Regions from separate parts of the Paenibacillus sp. FSL M7-1414 genome, predicted to be linked through region 3. Evidence: predicted binding sites of a transcription regulator. Region 3 holds the regulator's gene; each other region holds the start of a gene.

The links. The regulator LexA, encoded in region 3, represses DNA repair genes until DNA is damaged. The targets are predictions, from matches to a motif close to CGAACATATGTTCG.
Region 1: the regulator LexA is predicted to act here: its motif matches at 1,449-1,462, upstream of addB (helicase-exonuclease AddAB subunit AddB).
Region 2: the regulator LexA is predicted to act here: its motif matches at 1,437-1,450, upstream of recA (recombinase RecA).

Annotation. Positions count from the first base shown of each region.
Region 1 covers NZ_JBBOOS010000001.1:4,850,830-4,854,116, reverse strand. The annotation lists gene MHH92_RS21130 (class I SAM-dependent rRNA methyltransferase) at 1-1,323, shown strand, start outside; gene addB (helicase-exonuclease AddAB subunit AddB) at 1,527-3,287, shown strand, end outside.
Region 2 covers NZ_JBBOOS010000001.1:2,507,706-2,510,992, forward strand. The annotation lists gene MHH92_RS11395 (competence/damage-inducible protein A) at 20-1,276, shown strand; gene recA (recombinase RecA) at 1,520-2,584, shown strand; gene MHH92_RS11405 (regulatory protein RecX) at 2,866-3,287, shown strand, end outside.
Region 3 covers NZ_JBBOOS010000001.1:4,012,311-4,015,597, forward strand. The annotation lists gene MHH92_RS17400 (HAD family hydrolase) at 1-97, opposite strand, end outside; gene MHH92_RS17405 (hypothetical protein) at 126-635, opposite strand; gene MHH92_RS17410 (DUF896 domain-containing protein) at 761-970, opposite strand; gene MHH92_RS17415 (LysM peptidoglycan-binding domain-containing protein) at 1,066-1,443, opposite strand; gene lexA (transcriptional repressor LexA) at 1,741-2,367, shown strand; gene MHH92_RS17425 (aldehyde dehydrogenase) at 2,472-3,287, opposite strand, start outside.

The sequences.
Region 1 (3,287 bases), 840 kb from region 3:
CCATGGATATTTAACAATGAAATTGCCTCTGTTGACGGAAACCCGGAACCGGGAGATCTGGTCAATGTATTGAATCATCAAGGTCGCTATCTGGCGACAGGATATTACAATCCCGCATCTCAAATCACTGTAAGAGTTGTAGCGTATCAACCTCTGGAGTCCGAACAGATGGACACCGCGTTTTTTGCATCTCGCTTCCGCGATTGTTTGCGTCATCGGGAACGTTTTATCCAGGATGGCGAGGCATATCGTCTCGTTTACGGCGAAGCTGATTTTCTGCCAGGATTAATCGTTGATCGATTCGGCAGCATTCTCGTTGTACAGTTGCTTACACTTGGCATGGATCGTTGCCGTGAAGCCATCGTACAGGCACTCATTGAAGTAATGCAGCCAGAAGGCATATATGAGCGCAGTGATGTCTCAATTCGTGAACTGGAAGGTTTGGAGCAGACCAAAGGTCCGCTTTACGGAGAGTGCCCACGGCATGTCACCGTTACAGAAAATGGACTACTCATTAAAGTGGATATCGTGGAAGGGCAGAAGACAGGTTACTTCTTCGACCAACGCGAGAATCGTGCAGCCATCGAACCGCTTATGAAGGGTTGGGGCTACAAGAGTGGAATCACACTACAAACGACCGAGCAGGATGGCACAGAGCAGCTTTTGCCTGTGAATAAAAGTGGTAAAGTAGTTACATTCCCATATTGGGATGGTGCCACTGTACTGGAGTGTTTCTCACACACGGGCAGCTTTACGTTGAATGCTTGCAAGTATGGAGCCAAAAAAGTGACTTGTCTTGATATTTCGGAGCATGCCATTGAGAGTGCACGAACAAATGTGGAGCTGAACGGTTTCACTGACCGGGTCGAGTTCGTAGTTGCTGATGCATTCCAGTACTTGCGTGAACAAGTGAAAGGGCTGGATGAACGTACCGCACGTGCACGTGCAGGCGAACAGAAAGTGGATACATCCAAAGCGCTTGCAGCTGGCGGTAAAACATTTGATGTGGTCATCCTTGATCCTCCTGCATTTGCCAAAACGAAATCAGCAGTTAAAGGTGCATGTCGCGGTTATAAAGATATCAATCTGCAAGGAATGAAACTGGTCAATGAGGGTGGATATTTGGTAACAGCCAGCTGTTCGTATCACATGCGTCCAGACCTCTTCCTGGATACGATTGCCGATGCAGCGGAAGATGCAGGCAAAGTGCTTCGTTTGATCGACTGGAAAGCAGCCGGTAAGGATCACCCACAAATTTTGGGCGTGGATGAAGGACATTACCTGAAATTTGCTATTTTCGAAGTGCGCAGTAAAAAGAATTAATCGTATGATTGATTTTCGTTCCAATCAAGTATAGATCAAGTCAAAAGTCCACAGTGTGATAGCTGCGGGCTTTTTGCTGTTTTGCTGTGTTAACGGAGATGATCTCCGGTTTTACCGGATAGTGGCAAACGTATGTTCCGAACCAAGTCAGATATGTTATACTGGGAATTAAAATCTTGTACGTGTGGTTTGGAGGATTAGACATGTCCGTTCGTTTTGTTATTGGCCGGGCAGGCAGCGGCAAAAGCTCGCTGATTACCCGGGAAATTACATCCCTGCTTCAACAAGAACCACAAGGCACACCTTTGATTTTGCTCGTTCCCGAACAGAGTTCTTTTCGAACAGAGCAGGCATTGGTGTCTTCTGGAGCAATTAAAGGTACCATGCGTGCAGAAGTGCTCGGCTTTCGCCGTTTAGCCTATCGTGTAATGCAGGAAGCAGGTGGTTCTGCTCGTATTCCGATTGGAGCCGAGGGCAAAAAGATGCTGCTCTACAAGGTCATCCAGCGCCGTAAGGAAGAATTGAAGCTGTTTGGTGCATCCGGCAGCCAGCTGGGTTTTATAGGCGAATTAAATGATTTATATAGTGAATTTAAACGTTATGAAGTTGATCCATCATTGCTGGAAGAAGGGTTGTCTGGAGGGATTACCTCATCGACTTCGCCGATTCTGGAGGACAAGTTGCATGACTTGAATCTGATATATCGTGACTATGAACAGGAATTGACCAATTTATATATTGATGATGAAGACACGTTGACCGAGCTGACAGATCGTTTGTCGGAAAGTGCATTGCTGCAGGATGCCCAGATCTGGATTGATGGTTTTCAGGGATTCACACCACAGGAGATGAGTGTGATCGGTCGGCTGATGTTGCAGTCCTCTTCCGTGACCATTGCACTGACATTGGATCGTCCTTATGATCACGGCGCACTGCCTGGAGAACTGGAACTGTTCTATCCTACGGCAAGTGCCTACGCGCGTCTCAAAGGGATGGCTGACGAACTGGGTGTACCGAGCGATATAACCGTGCTAGATTCGGAGATTCCACCGAGATATAAGGATCGTCCGGGACTTGCTCATCTGGAGGCTGGTTTCGACCGCCGAATTCGTTGGAAAAGTGAAGGCCTTGATTCCGGAATCCGACTGGTTGCAGCGGAGAACAGACGAGCTGAGATGGAGGGAGCACTGCGTGAGATGCGGCGCCTGGCACAAAACGAAGGTGCGCGTTATCGGGATATGGCAGTACTTGTCCGGCAGTTGGATACCTACGCTGATATAGCTGAACCGTTATTCAGGGATTATGACGTACCCGTCTTTCTGGACCGCAGAAGAAATGAACTTCATCATCCATTATCCGAGTTTATCCGTTCCGCACTGGATATTGTTCGGCGCCACTGGCGTTACGAGGATGTATTTCGCTGTGTCAAAACGGATCTGCTGCTTCCGCGTGATGGTTCCATCACTCGTGAAGATATGGACCAGCTTGAGAATTATGTACTGGCTTGTGGTATTCACGGGTATCGCTGGACTGACGGCAAACCGTGGAAGTATGTACCAAACCTGACGCTCGAAGACAACGGTCAGGATGGCCGTAGTCGAGGACGTGACCAGATGCTTTCTTTAATGGAGAGCTGCCGAACGGTCATTACAGATTCTTTGGGTGTTTTTGAGAAACGAATGAAAAAGGCAAAGACAGCCAAAGCCCAGTGCGAGGCACTATACAGATTGCTGGAAGATGCTGAGATCCCATGGAAGCTGGAGAACATGTCTGCTGAAGCTAAGGCTCAAGGTGACCCCGAACGGTCGAGAGAACATCGGCAGATGTGGGGAGCTGTGCTGGATTTATTGGATCAGATGGTCGATATGATGGGGAATGAACGGCTGGATATCACGCTGTTTGCCGGGATGATTGAGACCGGATTGACGGAACTGAAGCTGGGTCTGGTACCACCAGCACTTGAT
Region 2 (3,287 bases), 1.5 Mb from region 3:
GTGTACAGGAGGATGCTCAATGAAGGCAGAAATCATTGCAGTTGGCACAGAGCTACTGCTTGGACAAATCGTCAATACCAATGCCAGATACCTATCCCGTGAGTTGGCTGCGATGGGGATCGATGTATATTTCCAAACGGTGGTTGGGGATAACCTGAACCGACTTAGTGAAGCTATTCGCATTGCGCAGAGCCGTGCAGACGTTATTTTATTTTCCGGTGGCATCGGACCTACCCAAGATGATCTGACCAAGGATGCGCTCGCAGCTGTTCTTAACCGGAAACTGCATACAGATCGAATGGCAATGGACAAAATTGAGAGCTTTTTCAGAGATCGTAATGTGGATATGACAGAGAATAACCGACGTCAGGCGATCGTTATTGATGGCGGAACACCTCTGGCCAATGAAACGGGCCTTGCGGCAGGAAATGCGATTTCTGACAATGACAAATATTATGTTGTGATGCCTGGACCACCTAAAGAGTTGATTCCAATGTTTGAACAGGAAGTCAAACCTTGGCTGTTCCAGCATGTACTCACAGAAGAGATGCCGATCTATTCCCGAATGCTCAAATTCGCAGGTATTGGTGAATCTGCTCTTGAAGATCGACTTCTGGATCTGATTGACGCGCAGACAGACCCTACGATTGCTCCTTACGCGAGCGAAGGCGAAGTTACGGTACGTGTCTCCACAAAGGCTGCGAGTGAGGGAGAGGCGAAGCTGAAGCTGGATGCGATGGAGGTTCAGATTCGGGAGCGTTTGACAGAACATCTCTACGCGAACGAGGATGTGCCTATAGAGTACACGATTGTAACCATGATGTCTGACATGGGGCTGACGCTCAGCGCTGCTGAGAGCTGTACAGGAGGGCTTGTCATGCAAAGTCTGACCTCTGTACCCGGAAGCGCATCAATGCTCAAAGGTGGAATTGTTTGTTACTCCAATGAAATTAAAGAAAAGCTGCTGAATGTGCCTCATGATTATCTGGAAGGTGAAGATGCGCCTGGGGCGGTAAGTCCTGAGGTTGCAAAAGTGCTTGCTGAGCAGGTCCGCATGATTGGTGATGCTGATTTTGGCTTGGCTGTTACCGGTGTAGCTGGACCGGGATATTCGGAACGCAAACCACCCGGACTTGTCTTCATCGCTCTTGCTGAACGTGGAAAAGAGACGGAAATTCATGAGCTGCGTATTAATGGTAATCGCGAGACGGTTCGCATTCGTTCAGCCAAAGCGATTCTCTATCGCTTATGGCAAAAACTTGTGGCGATGGATTGATTAGTTAATAGCTTCGATTGCATTTACAGTTCCAAGCAAGTATAATTAAGGAAGACGGAAGAACCGTAGAATTAGGCTTTACAGCCTTGTTTACGGTTCTTTTTTCTGTTTAATGGAAAGTTTCCTTGAGGAAGAGGCGCCTCGGCCTTTACAAAAAAAACGAATGTATGTTCGAAAAAAAGCTTGGCAAACGTGTTAAAACAAGGTATCATTATCTTATAAACAGTAAAGGGTGTGAGCTTATTGTCAGACCGTCGTGCCGCGCTTGATATGGCGCTCCGTCAAATAGAGAAGCAATTTGGTAAAGGATCCATCATGAAACTGGGTGAGTCCACTCATATGAATGTGGAAATTATTCCCAGTGGTTCCTTGGCTTTGGATATTGCATTAGGAACAGGCGGCTTGCCTAAAGGCCGTATTGTTGAAATATATGGACCTGAATCCTCTGGTAAAACAACCGTAGCATTGCATGCTATCGCTGAAGTACAAAGAGCGGGTGGACAAGCTGCATTTATCGATGCCGAGCATGCTCTTGACCCACAATATGCAAGCAAACTTGGTGTTAATATTGATGAATTGCTTCTGTCTCAGCCAGATACGGGTGAGCAAGGGCTGGAAATTGCAGAAGCTCTTGTACGCAGTGGTGCAGTAGATATCGTCGTTATTGACTCTGTAGCCGCATTGGTTCCAAAAGCAGAGATTGAAGGCGAAATGGGTGATTCACACGTTGGTTTGCAAGCGCGTTTGATGTCTCAGGCGCTGCGTAAACTGTCTGGTGCAATCAGCAAATCCAAAACAATCGCAATCTTCATTAACCAGCTTCGTGAGAAAGTTGGCGTTATGTTTGGTAACCCGGAAACAACACCTGGTGGTCGTGCTCTGAAGTTTTATTCCACAGTACGTCTGGATGTGCGTCGTATTGAGAGTATCAAATCAGGCAATGACATGATTGGTAACCGTACTCGTATTAAAGTTGTTAAAAACAAAGTGGCACCTCCGTTTAAACAAGCGGAAGTGGATATCATGTATGGCGAGGGTATCTCGAGAGAAGGCAGTATCATTGACATTGGTACAGAGCTGGACATCGTTAATAAAAGTGGTGCTTGGTACTCCTACGAAGGCGAGCGTTTAGGACAAGGCCGTGAGAACGCAAAGCAGTTCATGAAAGAGCATAAAGATATTGCTGACATCATTGAACAAAAAATTCGTGTAGCCAGTAACTTGGTTACTGCAGTTCCTGCGCCAACTAGTGAAGAGCAACAAAAAGAAGCAGCAGAAGAACAAGAATTGTTTGAAATCAACGAGTAATCTCTCAAAACCTCTCTTGTAGGGAGGACCCTGAGGGTGTTCCCCACTGGACTCCGTAAACTTATCTGATTGAGCTTGGATCAATCTGGATAATGGATTGTAGTGGGAGTACTCGTGCTGTCTAACAGCCCCTGTCCCAATGGACAGGGGCTGTTAGCACGCTAACTGTGGAGTAAAGGCCGGGCAGAGTTCCGGTCTTTTGTATTATTAGTGTTCTTTGTCTTATGTGAAGATGTGCTTGGCGTAGTCAGAATGAAAATGTTATGAAAGGGGAGACCAGAATGGATCAACATGACGAGGATTTATATGAAGAAGCAGAACAGGATGGCCTATCCCAATTTCCGGACAACGAAGAACTTATTATTACACGTGTAGAACGAACGAAGAGCAGGCAAGCTCGTTATCGAATCACTTTTGGCATCCACTCCATTACGGTTCTTGAAGATGTGATGATTAAATACAGGATGACTCAAGGTAATACGTTTATGAAGAAGGATCTGGAGGAAATCATTGTAGCTGATGAGCGACAGCGGACGTATGCACAGTCTCTGCGTTTTTTGGAGCATAAGCCACGTACGCGCCATGAATTAAGTCAGAAACTTCGTCAGAAGGAGTTTGCTGCACCTTTGATTGAAGAGGCGCTGGATCGGCTTGAGCGGGAGAACCTGGTGGATGACGATCTATTTGCGAAGGAATGGACAAG
Region 3 (3,287 bases):
CTGCGATTAGACAAGTCTCATGAAAAGCTTCTCGAACACTACGCTCATCCCATAATAAAGTATCATCTAGGTCGAACAAAATCGCTTTTAACGCCATTCCGATCATCTACCCCTTTATGCAATAATTACTTTTCGACGGTTTCCACGGTGATCTGGTGTGCTTTAGCAAACTTCAGCAAACGTTCTGCAATCGCATCTGTATCGTAACGGTTCAATAACTTGGTGAACACCCATCTTTTCCCGCGACTGTTATGTTCGATAACAACTGTACCTGGTTCAATTCGGAATTTGACGATATCGTCAACCCCAATTGAACGTTCACGATTACCCTTCGTCGTTATAATCCGATTACTGCTAATCTTGATGTATGGACGACGAAGCATGAAGATGACTGCCAAAAATACGTAAAGCAGCATGGTCACCCAGTCCCAAGTTGTCATTGGAGCTTGCACAAGGAACGTGCTCATAAACAGATACAAAAAGGCGAGACCAATCAAAAATATAGGGAACAAAAGACTGCGTCCCTTAAAGACTTCTTCACCTGGTGTACCTGTGATTGGTTGACCACTTTTTTTGCGTTGCTGATTTAACTGCTTGGAATTTTTCTTAACCGTTCTCTCGAACGAACGCGACATGAGAATCCCCCTTATGTGTCTTTGTATCGGCTTACATAACTGTAAACCAACATTTCCCCCTATAAATTGCACACTCAAAATAACAGGAAGAAACCTAAATATCATAATGATATCATTAGGTTTCGTTAGTGTTTGAGTTTGCCTTGGTGGCCTTTGTCATTCTCATCATCAACAATCTCAATGGTATCCAGTTGTTGTCTGAAATTACTGCGAATATTGCTCAAATAAATCTCTCTTAACTCGGCACGTTCAGCAAGTTCTTCCTCCGACAATCCAGTGGACTTTTGCTTACGAGCCAATTCGTTAATGCGTGCTACCAGACTATCTATATCCAAGCTTGTCCCCTCCAAAAATACAAAGTCATATTAACTTTGCCATTATAAAGGCTGCTTGTCAAGTTGACACGCGCTAACACTCATTGATGTGCATTTTATTCTGCAAATTGAGGTAGAGCTAGTACTTGACCCACTTGGATGGAAGTTGTATGAAGTTGATTCACTTTCTTAATTGCTTCTATATAAATACGTGTATCCATATTCGTCGGTTTATGTTCCAAAGAAATACTCCATAATGTTTCCCCTTGTGAAACAGCTATCTTTCCTCCAGGCAGAACATCATTCTCATTGCCAGCAAAAACAGTTAAAACGGTGCTGCATCCAATAAATATAATCATAGAGGTAATGGCTACCTTTAACATCCATGAAGAAATCTTGAAACGCGCTAAAACCTTCTTGTAGTTCCCTATGTTAGACTTCACCAGTTCCGAATTGATTGGTTCATAAATGCTTTGATAAGTAGAATATCTCATTAAATACCCGCCTCCAAACGTTTGTTCCTATCTGTTGAAATCAATATAACACGAACACTTGTTTTGTTCAATAGATTTTTAGAACAATTGTTCGCTTCTTTTTTAGAAGGAACAATATCTTATTTCAAGTACTTTTGCAAAACATTTGCAGTATTATGCTCTGACTTTTGGACAATTTCTGTTCTATAAGTTAAAAAACACTGATTTAATGCTATTTTATTTAGAACTTATGTTTGTACGAACGGAGGTTCTATGTTATAATTTTCCCAAACGTTACTAAAATGGGGTTGATACGGTATGTCGAAGATATCCAGCAGGCAGCAGGCTATTCTGGAGTTTATACGAAATGAAGTCCGGTTGAAGGGGTATCCTCCTTCCGTACGGGAAATTGGTGAAGCGGTTGGACTGGCTTCCAGCTCAACAGTACATGGACATTTGGATCGTTTGGAGAAAAAAGGTTTGATCCGACGCGACCCTACCAAGCCAAGAGCCATTGAGCTTTTGAGCCAGGAAGAATCTGAGCATTCTCATCAATTTGCTCATAGCGTTGCACGTATTCCTGTTGTTGGTAAGGTTACAGCCGGGGTTCCAATCACTGCAACCGAGAACATTGAAGACTACTTCCCTCTTCCTACACATTATGTAGGCGAACAGAAAGTGTTTATGCTTTCGGTAGTGGGAGATAGTATGGTGGAAGCTGGAATCGTTAATGGAGATTATGTTATTGTCCGCCAACAGCAAACTGCTGATAACGGTGATATCGTCGTTGCAATGACTGAAGACGATGAAGCTACAGTGAAAACGTTCTATAAAGAGAAAGATCATATTCGCCTTCAACCGGAGAATGCGACCTTCGAACCTTTACGTTTGAAACACGTTAGTATTCTGGGTAAAGTCATTGGCCTTTTCCGAGATATTCATTAATATTTAACTTGAGTAACAAAACTAGATGTAATGAAATACGAAAGAGGTTGCCCTGATGAACAGGACAACCTCTTTTTTCATGTTTATGTTATTTTAGCGGCTAATTATTTACTTCGTTTCAAAATACTCTTGTGATGCGAGAACACATCAAAGCTCTGTTGTCCGTGATATGAGCCCATACCGCTCTCTCCTACACCACCAAACGGGAGATAGTGTGAAGTCATATGAGAAAGTGTGTCATTAATACATCCACCACCGAAGGATACCTGATTCAGAACCTGATCCTGCAGTTGCTCATCCTGTGTGAAGAGATATAGTGCCAATGGTTTTGGCCGGCGAACAATCTCATCCAGCATAGGATTCAGGTCACTGTACGTAAATACAGGAAGAATCGGACCGAAGATCTCTTCTTGCATGACAGCTGATTCCCAGTTCACATCACCAATTACCGTCGGCTCAATAAGCAACTGCTCACGTACAGAACGCCCACCAATTAGTGTTTTGCCATCTGTGAGGAATTTCGACAACCGATCAAAATTACGCGCGTTGACAATATGCGGGAAATCAGAGTTCTGTAACACATCATCCCCAAATTTATCTTTGATCTCTGCGCTAATCAGATTGATCAGTTCATCATGAACTTGTTCATGCACAAGCAAGTAATCCGGAGCGACGCATGTTTGCCCTGCATTCAGGAATTTACCACGAACAATACGTTGGGCCACCAGCTTCAGATCTGCATCACTATGGACAATAGCAGGACTCTTACCACCCAACTCAAGAGTTACAGGAGTCAAGTGCTCCGCAGCTGCCTTCATAACAATGCGACCAACACCTGTGCTGCCTGTGAAGAAAATATAATCAAACTTCTCTTTCAACAATGCTGTGCTAGCCTCAACTTCGCCTTCCATAACCGCAAT